Regions from separate parts of the Actimicrobium sp. CCC2.4 genome, predicted to be linked through region 1. Evidence: predicted binding sites of a transcription regulator. Region 1 holds the regulator's gene; the other holds the start of a gene.

What was found. Region 1 encodes sigma-54, which starts transcription at its own class of promoters, with help from an activator protein. Its sites were predicted from a motif close to TGGCANGNAANCTGCTTT; they were not measured.
Region 2: the regulator sigma-54 is predicted to act here: its motif matches at 2,227-2,244, upstream of RHM62_RS12595 (methanol/ethanol family PQQ-dependent dehydrogenase).

What each region holds. Positions count from the first base shown of each region.
Region 1 is NZ_CP133777.1:82,082-89,381, forward strand. Features, by position in the region: gene RHM62_RS00410 (HAD family hydrolase) at 1-33, shown strand, start outside; gene lptC (LPS export ABC transporter periplasmic protein LptC) at 30-626, shown strand; gene lptA (lipopolysaccharide transport periplasmic protein LptA) at 671-1,225, shown strand; gene lptB (LPS export ABC transporter ATP-binding protein) at 1,234-2,007, shown strand; gene RHM62_RS00430 (RNA polymerase factor sigma-54) at 2,020-3,501, shown strand; gene hpf (ribosome hibernation-promoting factor, HPF/YfiA family) at 3,609-3,965, shown strand; gene RHM62_RS00440 (enoyl-CoA hydratase/isomerase family protein) at 4,067-5,164, shown strand; gene RHM62_RS00445 (deoxyguanosinetriphosphate triphosphohydrolase) at 5,192-6,322, opposite strand; gene aroKB (bifunctional shikimate kinase/3-dehydroquinate synthase AroKB) at 6,342-7,300, opposite strand, start outside.
Region 2 is NZ_CP133777.1:2,750,062-2,757,361, forward strand. Features, by position in the region: gene RHM62_RS12575 (vWA domain-containing protein) at 1-156, shown strand, start outside; gene RHM62_RS12580 (hypothetical protein) at 153-731, shown strand; gene RHM62_RS12585 (vWA domain-containing protein) at 728-1,639, shown strand; gene RHM62_RS12590 (hypothetical protein) at 1,742-2,098, shown strand; gene RHM62_RS12595 (methanol/ethanol family PQQ-dependent dehydrogenase) at 2,363-4,192, shown strand; gene RHM62_RS12600 (cytochrome c) at 4,270-4,707, shown strand; gene RHM62_RS12605 (quinoprotein dehydrogenase-associated putative ABC transporter substrate-binding protein) at 4,816-5,676, shown strand; gene RHM62_RS12610 (hypothetical protein) at 5,722-6,435, shown strand; gene RHM62_RS12615 (ATP-grasp domain-containing protein) at 6,564-7,300, shown strand, end outside.

The DNA.
Region 1 (7,300 bases):
TACGAGGCGGCACTGGCACCGTATCTGTCATGAGCGCAGTGCGTTCCGCCAACCGCTTCCGGCTCGGGTTCCTGATCGCGCTGAGCGTGGCACTGGCACTCGGCAGTTTCTGGGTTCTCGAAGTGATCCGCAAAAGCGGCGGTAACGATGCACCTGACGCGCCGCGCGTCGCTCCCGACTACTACGTGAAAAATTTTACCTTTGTCCGGATGGCCAAAAACCGCACGGCACGCTACAACATTTCCGGTGACGTGCTGACCCATTTGCCGATGGACGACTCGTATGAAATCACCAAGCCGGTGATCTACAACCTGTCGAATAACCGGCCAACGATGGTGATGCGTTCCGAACGTGCACTGGTCAACAGCGACAACAGCGAAGTACAAATGATTGATAACGTGGATGTCGACCGGCCCGCGTCCGGCTCCATCCAGCGCTTTCATCTCAAGTCCGCCTATCTGCTGCTGTTGCCTGATGACGATGTGATGAAAACCGATACGCCCGTTGAAATGCTGATGGGTACCACCATACTGAACGGCACCGGCATGGTCGCCAACAACGCCACCCGCCAGCTCGATTTGGCCCATCGCGTGCACGGCGTATTCGCGCCGGCCGTAGCGCGATGAGCTACTGTGCATGACCTCTTACGCTGCCTCTACCAGGAATTTTCATGAAACCGTTTTTTTTCGCTTTTCTGTTCATGTTCAACGCGGCCTTCGTGCCGGCGGTGCATGCCGAAAAAGCTGACTCCAACAAACCCACTGTCGTCGACGCCAACCAAATGGCCTACGACGACGTCAAGCAGGTCAATACCTTCACCGGTGACGTCGTGGTCGTGCGCGGCACGCTGCTCATGAAAGCCGCACGCGTGGTCGTTGTGCAAGACCCGGCCGGTTATCAGTTCGCCACCTTATATGCTGCACCTGGCAGCCTGGCCAGCTTTCGACAGAAGCGTGATGGCGGCGAGAATCTGTGGATAGAAGGCGAAGCCGAACGTATTGAATACGATGGCAAGACCGAACTGGTGAAGTTGTTTTCGAAGGCAAAGATGCGCCGTCTCGATGGCAAGACGCCGACGGACGAAGTCGAAGGAGAATTCATTTCCTACGATAGCCGCAGCGAATTTTTCTCGGTCAACAACACGCCCGCAGGACAGGACAGCAAGGCCGGTGCCGGACGCATCAAGGCGACGATCCAGCCACGCACACCGGGTGTGCCCAAATGATCAATGCCATGTCGACACCGGTTGACTCCTTCACCAATAGCAGCAGCAAACTGATCGTCACCGGCCTGAAAAAAAGCTACGGAATCCGCCAGGTTGTCAGCGATGTCTCGCTCGATGTGGCCAGCGGCGAAGTGGTCGGCCTGCTCGGGCCGAACGGTGCCGGCAAGACGACGTCGTTCTACATGATCGTCGGCCTGGTGCCATCGGACGCCGGTGAAATCCGTCTGGATGGCATCGATATCTCGCGTCTGCCTATCCATCGACGCGCGGTGCTGGGTCTGTCCTATCTGCCGCAGGAAGCCTCGGTATTTCGCAAGCTGACCGTCGAGGAAAACATCCGCGCCGTGCTGGAACTGCAGCACGATGACCATGGCAAGACGCTGACCAAGTCCGTCATCAATGAACGGCTCGACACCTTGCTGCAGAATTTGCAGATCGATAAGCTGCGCGACAGCCAGGCCATGTCGCTCTCCGGCGGTGAGCGACGCCGCGTAGAGATTGCCCGCGCGCTGGCCAGTAATCCGCGCTTCGTGCTGCTCGATGAACCCTTCGCCGGCGTCGATCCGATTGCCGTGATCGAAATCCAGCGCATCGTGCGCTTCCTGAAAGAACGCGGTATCGGCGTGCTGATCACCGACCACAATGTGCGCGAAACCCTGGGTATCTGCGACCGCGCCTACATCATCAATCAAGGTGCAGTGCTGGCCAGCGGCAAGCCGGATGCGATCATTGCCAATGAATTGGTGCGCCAGGTCTATCTTGGCGAACACTTCCGGATGTAAGCACAAACAAGAATGAAACAATCCCTCCAGCTCCGCACCTCCCAGCATCTTGCGCTGACGCCGCAATTGCAGCAATCGATCCGCCTGTTGCAACTGTCGACGCTGGAACTGCATCAGGAACTGGAGCAAATGCTGACCGATAATCCGCTGCTGGAACGGCTCGACGATCCGCTCGATCACTCGGTCCGTCTGCTGGCGGATGGCGCGCTCGGAGCCGAAGGTATCCGTCAGGAAGGGGCCAGCGAAGACGCCAACGCAGCGCCTTCATCGTCCGAATCGGAAGCCCCCGCGCCGGACCAGAACGATGCCGGCGACGCCACGCCAAGCACCGATGCGGACTGGAGTTTTGATGACGTTGCACGCACCTCGAAAGCGCCGGAAGACGACGATGCCAGGCCGCAGCTCGAAGCACACGAATCCACGCTGCGCGAATTCCTGCTCGAGCAAATGCGCGTCACGGTGCGCAACCCGCGCGATCGCGCGCTGGTCGAATTGATGATCGATGCGCTCAATGACAATGGCTACCTCGACGATACGCTGGAGGCCATGCTCGAGCGCTTGCCGGCCGAACTCGACGTTGAAGCCGAAGAGCTGACCATCGCGCTCAAACTGCTGCAGAGCTTCGATCCGCCCGGCGTCGGCGCCCGCCACGCGGCCGAGTGCCTGGCGCTGCAGATACGGCGTTTTCCCGGCATCGCGATGGTGACCCGGCGCATGGCACTGGTTATCGTCGAGGACTATCTGCCGCTGTTTGCACAGCGCGATTTCAGCAAGCTCAAGAAAGCCCTCGACTGCGATGACGAGGATCTGCGCGAAGCCCAGAGCGTGATCCGCCAGTGCAATCCGCACCCGGGTGCGATCTTCGGCGGCGGCACCTCGGACTACGTGGTGCCGGACGTGATCGTCAAGCGCACCAAGACCGGCTGGCAAGTCATGCTCAACCATGACGTGATGCCACGACTGCGGGTCAATGCCATGTACGCCAACATTCTCAAGCAGAGCAAAGGTGAGGGATCGCTGACGTCGCAGCTGCAGGAAGCCAAGTGGCTGATCAAAAATATGCGCCAGCGATTCGATACGATCCTGCGGGTTGCACAGGCCATCGTCGAGCGTCAGCGGAACTTTTTTTCCCATGGCGCGGTCGCCATGCGCCCCCTTGTCTTGCGTGAGATTGCTGATACACTCGGACTGCACGAGAGCACCATCTCACGTGTGACAACCCAGAAATACATGCTGACCCCGCATGGCATGTTCGAGTTGAAATATTTTTTTGGCAGCCACGTTGCCACCGAAACGGGCGGCGAAGCGTCATCGACGGCAATACGGGCACTCATCAAACAATTGATAGGAGCTGAAGACCCGAAGATTCCATTTTCTGACAGTAAGATCGCAGACATGCTGGGAGAACAGGGTATGGTAGTGGCAAGGCGTACGGTCGCAAAATATCGCGAAGCCCTGAAAATCCCTCCCGTCAACCTGCGCAAGGCCCTGTAGTTTCTGTAGTTTCATTTGTCATGTTGTACTGTCGTTGTGTTCGAAGCTACCCTTCCGTAGCGGGGTCACCTCCGAACCTCCATCGGCATTATTCAAAGGAGCGCTGTATGAATCTCACAATCAGTGGACACCACCTCGAAGTGACACCTGCCATTCGTGAATATGTGCAAAGCAAGCTTGAGCGTATCAAGCGCCATTTCGACCATGTCATTGATATTGCCGTCATCCTGACGGTAGAAAAACTCCCGGAAAAAGAAAAGCGGCAGCGAGCAGAAATCAACCTGCATCTGCGCGGCAAAGACTTGCACGCCGAGAGTATTGCGGAGGATCTTTATGCCGCAATTGATGCGCTGATCGACAAGCTCGATCGCCAGGTCATCAAGTACAAAACCAAATTGCAGGATCATCAGCACGACGCCATCAAACACATCCCTGACCCGGTTGTGATAGCCGCCTCCTCCTGATCGAACCCGCTGCCGGGCAGACCGGCACATTCCATTTAGGGCGCATTGATTGCGCCCTTTTTAATTTCACGCAATTGACTTGTGCACAATCGAATCCGACCATGACCGCTCTCATCCAGACCCAGATCCGCAACGCAACAGGCCACATCACACTGGACCGTCCGAAGGCCCTCAATTCCTTGTCGCTCGCGATGGTGCGCGACCTGACTCACGTGCTGCTCGACTGGCGTGATAACGCCGCCGTCCAGACTGTGATCCTACGCGGCAGCACCGAGAAGGCGTTTTGTGCCGGTGGAGATATCCGCTTTTTTCATCAGGCCGGCGGGTCGACGCCCCAAGGCGGCAGCGCAGCGCTGGATGATTTTTTTACCGAAGAGTATGCACTGAACCACCTGATCCATTTTTATCCGAAACCCTGGATCGCCGTGATGGATGGCATCGTCATGGGGGGTGGCATGGGGCTGGCGCAAAGTGGTCCGCAGAACCGCTTGCGGATCGTCACCGAGCGCACGAAAATGGCCATGCCCGAAGTCAATATCGGCTTGTTCCCAGATGTCGGTGGTAGCTATTTTCTGTCGCGCACACCCGGGCAACTGGGCACGTATCTGGGCGTGAGCGGCGAGATGATAGGCGCTGCCGATGCGCTCTACGCCGGACTGGCCGATGTGTTCCTGCCGGGGGGTGCGCTGGCCGGACTGGAGGCCTTGCTCGATCAGTTTTCAGGTGGCGATGTGCGCGCTGCCATTCGCGCGTATGCCGCACCGTTTGCCAGCCTGTGCGATCCGGCCGGGAGCAAACTGGCGCAGCAGCAGGCGAGCATCGACACGCATTTCCGGTTCGCGTCGGTCACGCAGATTGCTGACTCGCTGGCCGGCGACGACAGTGCGTTCGCTCAGGCGACACTGGCGACGATGCAGAAGCGCTCGCCGCTGATGATGGCGGTGACCTTGCGCCAATTACGACAGGGCGCAGCGCAAGATCTTGCAGGCTGCCTGCGCATGGAACGCACGATGGTGCGACACGCTTTCACGCAGGGCGAGGTACTGGAGGGGATACGTGCGGTGGTGATCGACAAGGACAACCAGCCGCACTGGCAGCCGGCCGGTTTGGAAGACGTAACGCAGGAGATGGTCGATGGCTATTTCGCGCCGGTCTGGCCGGACCATGCCCATCCGCTGCGGCACCTCATTGATCAATAAATTTTTCGCTGCGACGGCCGACCCGGCTTAGAGTTCGTCCATCCTGAATATCCGCCGGTGTTCACGGATCGCATAGCGGTCCGTCATGCCGGCGATGTAGTCGGCCACCTTGCGCACCTGGCTGGTCGCATCACCTTCGCGGGACTCGTAGTCCGGCGACAGCAGACCGGGCTCGGCCATGAAGGCGGTAAACAGATCGGTGACGATACGGCGTGCCTTGCTGGTCATCCGGTTGACCAGATAATGGCGATACAGGTTCTCGCGCAGGAACTGCTTGAGCAGTGTCGCCTGCGCCTGCATCGCCGGTGAAAAAGCGATCAGTGGCGGCGCGTTGCGCACGTCGTCGACACTTTCCAGACGGGCTTGCCGGATGCGCTCGCGGGACGTGTCGATCAGGTCGACAACCAGCGCATTGATCATCTGCCGTATCGTTTCGCTGATCGCACGGCGACCGCTGATGCCCGGATAAACTTGCGCGACTTCGCGCCGGTGACGCGCATACAGATCGATCTCGTCGAGTTGCGTTTCCGTGAGCAGGCCGGAACGCAGGCCGTCATCGATATCGTGATTGTTGTAGGCAATTTCATCGGCCAGGTTGGCCAGCTGCGCTTCCAGCGTCGGCTGCTTCTTGTCGAGGAAGCGCTGGCCGATCGCACCGAGCGTGCGGGCGTTCGCTGCCGAACAATGTTTGAGGATGCCTTCGCGTGTTTCGAACATCAGGTTCAGGCCGTCGAACGCACCGTAACGCTCTTCCAGCACATCGACCACACGCAGGCTTTGCAGGTTGTGTTCGAAGCCGCCGTGGTCGCTCATGCAGGCATTGAGTGCATCCTGGCCGGCATGCCCGAATGGCGTATGGCCGAGGTCGTGTGCCAGCGAAATCGCTTCGATCAAGTCTTCATTGAGCTGCAGGTTGCGCGCCACCGAGCGCGCGATTTGCGCCACTTCGATGCTGTGCGTCAGGCGCGTTCGGAACAGGTCGCCTTCGTGATTAACGAACACCTGCGTCTTGTATTCGAGCCGGCGAAACGCGGCACAGTGAATGATGCGGTCGCGGTCGCGCTGGAATTCCGAGCGCGAGGCCGGCGCCGGTTCGGCGAACTGGCGTCCGGGCGATGCGTCAGGGCGGGCCGCGTATGGCGCCAATTCATCATTCATCAAAACCTCGTTGAGTTGGTCAGCAAGCGCGCTGTACGCACGCATGCAGCGTATGCGCAAGCACCGTGTCGGGCACGGTGCGGATGATGGCACTGCCCAGTGGTTGCAGCAGGATGAACTTGATCGCCCCGCCCTCGTTTTTCTTGTCGACCTGCATCAGTTCCAGCCAGGTCGCCAGTCCGAGGTCAGGCGCAATGACCGGCAAGCCCGCAGCGCTCACGATCCGTGCCAGACGGTCCCGCGCGACAGTATCGATCAGCCCCAGACGGCACGATAAATCGGCCGCCATCACCATTCCGCAACCCACTGCTTCACCATGCAACCAGGTGCCGTAACCGAGACCGGCTTCAATCGCATGGGCAAAGGTGTGGCCGAAATTGAGGATGGCGCGGATGCCCGATTCGCGCTCGTCCTGACGCACGATGTCGGCCTTGATTTCGCACGAACGCCGGATCACATGCGTCAGCGCGACGGCATCCCTGGCCAGCAGGGCCCCCATATTGGCTTCGACCCAGTCCAGAAAAACGGTATCGATAATCGCGCCGTGCTTGATCACTTCGGCCAGGCCTGCTGACAATTCGCGCGCCGGCAAGCTATCGAGCGTGGCGGTGTCCGCAATCACGGTCTGGGGCTGGTAGAACGCACCGATCATGTTCTTGCCAAGCGGATGATTGATGCCGGTCTTGCCACCGACCGACGAATCGACCTGCGACAGCAAGGTGGTCGGGATCTGGATCAGCGGTACGCCACGCATATAGCTCGCGGCCGCGAAGCCGGTCATGTCGCCGACCACGCCACCGCCGAGTGCAATCAGCGTGGTCTTGCGGTCGCACTTGTCGGTCAGCAAACCATCAAAAATCGCCATCAGGTTGGGCCAGGTTTTTTCTTCTTCGCCATCCGGCAGCACGACCGTGGTCACTTGCTTGCCGGCAGCGGCGAGACTGCGCGTCAGACGTTCCAGGTACAAGGGTGCAACAA
Region 2 (7,300 bases), 1.5 Mb from region 1:
ATCGAAGCCGTAGGCCGCCAGCAAATGCTGCCGATCACCTATCAGTTGCCAGTGCCGCAGGTCGACCGGGCCGCGCTGTGCTACCTGATCGCCGCCCTCGCCTGCGCGGTGTTATGGCTACTGCGACGCAGCACCCGCTCCGGAGTTCCGACATGAAATCACGCACACTCCACATCACGGGCAGCGCGCTGGCCGGCGTCTTTCTGGTGGCCCTCGGGATGGCTCTGGCAGAGCGGCATGCCGCACTGGCATTGAACCGCGATCTGCTTGCGCCACCTGCGATTGCTGCTGCCATCGAAGATCCACGTATCAGCGCCGCGCGCGGTGTGCGACTGGCCGGCACCGGCGACGCCGACGACGCCAGGCAGAACCTGCAGCTAGCCATGCAGTCCGGCGATGCACGGGTCAGCAATCAGGCACGCTTCAACCTTGGCAACCTGGCGCTGCGTCAGGCCATCGCCATGGGCAGCGACGACGAAAAACGCCCGGGCCTGCTGGCGCTGGCGAAGCAGCACTATCGCGAGGTCTTGCTCCGCGAGCCGCAACAGTGGGCCGCGCGCCATAACCTCGAACGGGCGCTCTGGCTGGCCCCGGAAGAAGCGATAGCGGCCACCGTCGACGGCATCAATACATCAAAAGAACTGGAAGGCTCGACGAACAACAACGACACGAACGATGGCAGGGAAGGCGCCGCCACGACCATGCAACCCGAAAGCGGGGGCCTGCCGTGAAACTGCCCGCGCTACGACTTGCGTGGCGCGACCGGCTTCTGCTGGGCGCGGCCGTGCTGCTGGTCGTCGCCAGTGTCCTGCCGCCTATTCCACTGGCACGTACGGTGGTCAATCATCTGGTGGTGTTCGATATTACGCAGAGCATGTATGTGACCGACCAGCTGCGCGATGGTCGCGCCGTCAGCCGGCTTGACGCTGCCCGCGAGGCGCTGGTGCAGGCGCTGGCACAACTGCCTTGCGGATCGCAAATCGGGCTGGGGATTTTTTCCAGCCGGCGCACCTTGCTGTTGCTGGCACCGCTGGAAGTGTGCAGCAACCGGAGCGGGCTGACGCAAGCGGTCCGCCAGATCGATGCACGCATGGCATGGGAAGACGCCAGCGTCATCGCACGCGGCGTCACCAGCGCCACCGATGTGGCCTTCGAATTGCCGCAACATCCATCGCTCATCTTCATGACCGATGGTCAGGAGTCGCCGCCGATGGCAAGCATTCCCGACTTCGACCGGCCCGAAGGACGCATCGCCGGCATGCTGGTAGGCGTAGGCGGCGACGTGGCGCAACCGATTCCGCGCCTCGACAGGCAGGCCCGACAGGTGGGCTGGTGGTCGGCCAGCGACGTGGTGCAGCGGCGAGGGGCGGTCAAGAGCCAGGAACATTTATCAGTGCTGCATGCCGGTTATTTGCAGGCATTGGCACAAGCCAGCGGCTTGCACTACGGGCGACTCGATAGCGACGCCGCGCTGCTGCGGATGCTGACCGATCAGCGCTTTGATCGCGCGCTGGTGGTGGCGACCGATGTGCGCTGGCTGCCCGCCGCGTTGGCGGCATTACTGCTGGCCGGCGGGTTCCTGCCCGCGCCGCGATGGATCGCGCGCTGGCGACTGCGCAGAAACCGGCACACCTTGTAGCGCTGCTGTGTCAGTTACGGACGACCTGTCCGCAGTATTGCGGGCCGCATCGGCAGTGGCATTGATCTTGCGAAGGAGATGTTTTCTGAACCGGAAAACACCATGACCTGTTTATCGCCACGCCTTGCTTCTTGCACCCTGCTCCTGCTGGTGATTGCTGCGCCGATGACGGCGCAGGCACACGATTTTCCGACCTCGTCGCGGGTCGAGTACGTGTTCGAATGCATGAAAAATCACGATAGCAAATACGAGTATCTGTACAAGTGCTCCTGCGCGATCGACACCATTGCGAAGCAGTTGCCGTTCGATGATTACGCCGAGCTGTCCACCGCAAAACGCCATCAGGGGCTGGGCGGCGAGCGCGGTGCCGAATTCCGTGACCCTACCCTCGTCAAGGAAATGGTCAGGAAATACCGGCAGGTGGAACAGGTCGCGGCCGATGCCTGCTTCATCAAATAAGGTGTGCAGCAGGCCAGCGCTTGCTGTCTGGCATTGCCCGCCATCGCGGAACACATCGCCCTGCCCTTGTTCAGCAAACAGCACACCTGCCAACCGTCGCGACCAATGCGCTGCCCGCCATCGCCAACTGGCATGGTAAGTGCTGAAGCTTGCAGACGACACCTTGTCGATTACGGAAATCTTTGGAGAGTTTTCCGCACATTCAGAAAGGCATACCGCATCACCGCAGCACGACGGTCATCACAATAATTCATGGAGGTAGACATGTCTTCGAAGGTAATCCTGAAACACCTGCTGGTCATCGCAGGCACCCTGGCAGTGAGCAATTCTGCACTCGCCGACGAACAACTCAACAAGGCCATGGCCAGTCCGAAAAACTGGGCGACCCAAGCCGGCGACAACGCCAACCGTCGTTACAGCGAGCTCAACCAGATCACCAGTGCCAACGTCAAGGAGTTGCAAGTGGCGTGGACGTTTTCGACCGGCGTGTTGCGCGGGCATGAAGGCGGACCGCTGGTCATCGGCGACACTATGTATGTCCACAGCCCATTCCCGAACAAGGTGTATGCGATCAACCTCGAAGACCAGAGCATGCGCTGGAAATACGAGCCGCGGCAGGACGCCGGGGTGATTCCGGTCATGTGCTGTGACACCGTCAATCGCGGCGTGGCGTATGGCGATGGCAAGATCATCCTGCAACAGGCCGACACCACGATGGTGGCGCTTGATGCAAAGACCGGCAAGGAAGTCTGGAAGGTCAAGGTCGGCAATCCGAAGGTCGGCGAATCCAATACCAATGCACCGCACATCTTCAAGAACATGGTCATCACCGGCATTAGCGGCGGCGAGTTCGGCGTGCGCGGCCGGCTCACCGCGCATGACCTGAAGACCGGCAAGCAACTGTGGAAAGCCTATAGCGTCGGACCTGACGCCGACATGCTGATGGATCCGGCCAAGACCATGACCTGGACCAACGGCAAGATGGCACCGGTAGGCAAGGATTCCTCGCTCAAGACCTGGTCCGGCGATCAATGGAAAATCGGCGGCGGCACGACCTGGGGCTGGTACAGCTACGACGCGGCCACCAATCTGCTGTACTACGGCACCGGCAATCCGTCGACCTGGAATCCCTCGCAGCGACCCGGCGACAACAAGTGGGCGATGACGATTTTTGCGCGCGACCTCGATACCGGCAAAGCCAAGTGGGTCTATCAAATGACACCGCATGACGAATGGGATTATGACGGCGTTAATGAAATGATCCTGGCCGACATCAAGGTCGCCGGCAAGCCACGCAAGACGCTGGTGCATCTGGACCGTAACGGCTTCGGCTACACGCTGGACCGCGTCACCGGCGAATTGCTGGTCGCCGAAAAGTTTGATCCCAAGGTCAACTGGGCCACCCACATCGACATGAAAACCGGCCGTCCCGCCGTCGTCGCCAAGTACAGCACCAGCCAGGGCGGTGAAGACGTCAACATCAAGGGTATCTGTCCGGCTGCACTGGGCAGCAAGGATCAGCAGCCTGCCGCGTTCTCGCCGAAGACCGGATTGTTCTACGTGCCGACCAACCATGTCTGCATGGACTATGAACCGTACAAGGTCGACTTCACTGCCGGCCAGCCGTATGTGGGTGCCACCGTCTCGATGTATCCGACGCCCGATAGCCATGGCGGCATGGGTAATTTCATTGCCTGGGATGCCGGTACCGGAAAAATTGTCTGGTCAAAGCCGGAGAAATTTTCGGTCTGGAGCGGCGCACTGGCCACTGCCGGTGACGTGAATTTCTACGGCACGCTGGAAGGCTTCATCAAGGCCGTCGATAACAATGGCAAGGAACTGTGGAAGTTCAAGACGCCATCCGGCATCGTCGGCAACGTCAACACCTGGGAATACAAGGGCAAGCAGTACATCGGCGTACTGTCGGGTATCGGTGGCTGGGCAGGGATCGGCATGGCAGCCGGTCTGACCAAACCCAACGAAGGCCTGGGTGCCGTCGGCGGCTACAAGGAACTGTCGAATTACACCGAGCTCGGTGGTGTCCTGACCGTGTTTGCCATCCCCGGCAATGTCACGGTGGCGTCGGCAAAGTAGTCCGTCGTTGTTCATCGCCACAACGCCGGCCGGATCGATCCTGATCCGGTCCGGCGTGTCACTTTCAAGGAGAATTCATGGCCCTGCCCATCACACTACGAAGCACACTATTGACGGCTGGCCTGGCTCTTACCGTTTTCTGTCACCAGAATGCGCTGGGCACAACGACTGCGCCCGACAAGGCCGCAAGCACCAAACTCTATACCGTTGTCGACAAGAACAAGGTCGACCCGAACACCCTGATCGGCTGGAAAGTCTGGCGCGCCCAATCCTGCAGCCGCTGCCACGGCGCCGCCCAGGAAGGACTGGTCGGACCATCGCTGATCGACAGCATGAAGGTGCTGACCAAAGAGCAGTTCGTGACGACACTGAAAAAAGGCCGCATTGAAAAAGGCATGCCCAATTTCGGTGGCGTGCCTTTTGTGGCCGACCATCTCGATGAGCTGTACGCGTATCTGAAGGGACGTTCCGAAGGCGATATTGCTGCCGGTCGCCTCCAGGTCATCGTGAAATAAACCAGGCCGACGCCGGTGACCGCATCACTGAAGTGAGTCTTAATTTCTGCATAAAGGAGTCGCCCCATGGTCCCAGTTACCCGCCCTAGAAACGTGCCGCTCCGCCGCATGGCCATCAGCCTGTGTGCCGGCTTGCTGGCACTGTCGGCACCCGCGAAGGCACAGGATGGCGCAAGTGCACAAAAAATACTGCGGGTCTGCCAGGACCCCAACAATTTGCCGATGTCGGACCGGCAGGATCGCGGCTATGAAAACAAGATCGCCGAGCTGTTTGCCGGCAAGCTCGGCTGGAAGCTCGAACATAGCTGGTACCCGCAGCGCATGGGCTTTATCCGCAATAGCCTGAAAGCAAAGATTGATGGTACCGACACCTTCAAGTGCGACGTCGTCACCGGCGTGTCGACCGATTTCGAAATGGGACTGGTGACGCAACCCTACCTGGCATCGACCTATGCGATGGCCTTTATCAAAGGCAAGGGACTCGATGCCATCAAGACGCCCGCTGACTTGCTGGCGCTGCCAAGAGCGGTCCGTGACAAGCTGAAGATCGGTATTTTTGCGCGCTCTCCTGCCTCGGACTGGTTGCTGAAAAACGGCCTGATCGCGCAGATGGTGTCGTACTCGCCGCAGACCGGCGATCCGGATCAATACCCGGGCCAGCTGATTGACCGCGACCTCGCCAACGGCACCGTCGATGTGGCCATTGCATGGGGGCCTATCGTCGGGTATTTCGCCAGACAGGCCACGGGCGCGCCTATTACGGTCGTGCCCTTCAAGCCGAGTGAGGACGGCATCCGCTACGGCTTCAGTATTGCGATGGGCGTGCGTTACGGCGATAACAAGCTGCGCGACCAGCTCAATGCCTTGATCGCCTCCAGCCAGCCCGAGATCGCCCAAATTTTCAGGGACTACGGCGTACCGGTGACTGCACTGCCCGCACCGATAGCGGTAGTAGCGGCCCCCTCCTGAGCCGGAACGCCGCCTTCACATTCATCACCGCCAGGGAGACTCACGATGCCACTTTCACCGACACTGCGCGCAGGCCTCATCCTGCTGGCAAGCTCCGCATTGATGGCAACGGGTGCCAGTGCCGGCCTTGCGCAGGAGATCTCGCAACCCGAAAAAATCCTGTTCCAAAGCAAGCACTTCGGCAGCATTAAAAAGCCCACCCGGATTGCGTATGCCTATCACCAGGAAAGCGCCGCACCGGATACCTTCGACGATGCCGTAACGCTCACCGTTACCCATCCCAATGCCGACGGTACGGCCTCCGTGGCCGCGCAATTTCTGACGGGCAGCCATGCGATTCCGATCGCACCGATAGATCATGCGCAAGGCAATCCGGCCATCCTCGGTTTCCTGGAGCGTGACATCGCCGAAATGAAGCGCCTGACCGGCGGCTCGACGAACTATTTCCGCAAGCGACTCCGGCTTGCGCTGGCGGCTCCCGATGCCGCCATCAAGACCATTACCGTCAATTACGCCGGACGTTCCGTTGCCGCGCAGCAGATTACGGTGCATCCGTATGTCGACGACCCGCTCAAGGACCGCTTCCTGCAATTTGCCGGCAAGGGCTATGTGTTTGTCATCAGCGATGCCGTGCCGGGGACCGTTTTTCAGGTCTATACGACCTTGCCCACGGATCAATCTGCTGCTGCGATTGCCACCACGATGACGATCGTCCGGTCAGATCCGGTACCAAAGAAAAATACCGGACCCGGGACATAAGCAGCCATCCGGCGGCGGCAATGCAAGCTGGCCCACCGCGGGAACCTGCAGTTGATTGCCTATAAATTCAGCACTCACAATTGGACGCTATTGTGAAAATTTTTATATGTGAACACGCTTGTCAGCCCATGTCTTCTGACCTTACCCGGTCGTCATCGTCCGATTTTCGCGGCGACATGCTGTTGACTGCCCTGCTGGCCGACCTGTCGCGTATCGATGACTTGTCGGTTACCGTGTTGCGCCTGTCCAGCCAGGGTTTGCACAACCTGCCTGATAACGTGAGCGTGGTCATGAGCGGGAGCGACGACTGCGCCGCGGCGCTCGTGCAATGTATCGCCGATGCCGATGCCGTGTGGCCGCTGGCACCGGAATCAGATGGGCTGCTCGAATCGATTTCCAGAATGGCGCTGCAGAACGGCAAGCTGCTGATCGGCAGTTCTCCTGATGCCGTGCATCTGGCCGGCAGCAAATACCTGACATCGCAAGTGCTGCGCGGTGCCGGCATCACGACGGTGGCGACGTATTTTTCAACGGACACGCTGCCGCCCAATGCACAGGCGTGGATTGTCAAACCGGATGACGGCGCCGGTTGCTCGGATACCCATCTGTTTTCGCATGCGGCTCTGGCCAGGCAATGGATTGCCGCCAGGCCGGCATGCGCCGTGGTGCTGCAACCGTATGTGGCCGGTCGGCCTTGCAGCTTGTCATTGCTGTGCGGCAGCAGCGAGCTCTTCCTGCTCGGCTGCAGCGAGCAGCGCATCGCGGCGGCGGATCACCGGATTCATTACCTGGGCAGCACCGTCAACAGCATCAGCGACACCGATGGCCAACTGGAACGGCTGGCACGCCGGGTCGTGGCGGCCAT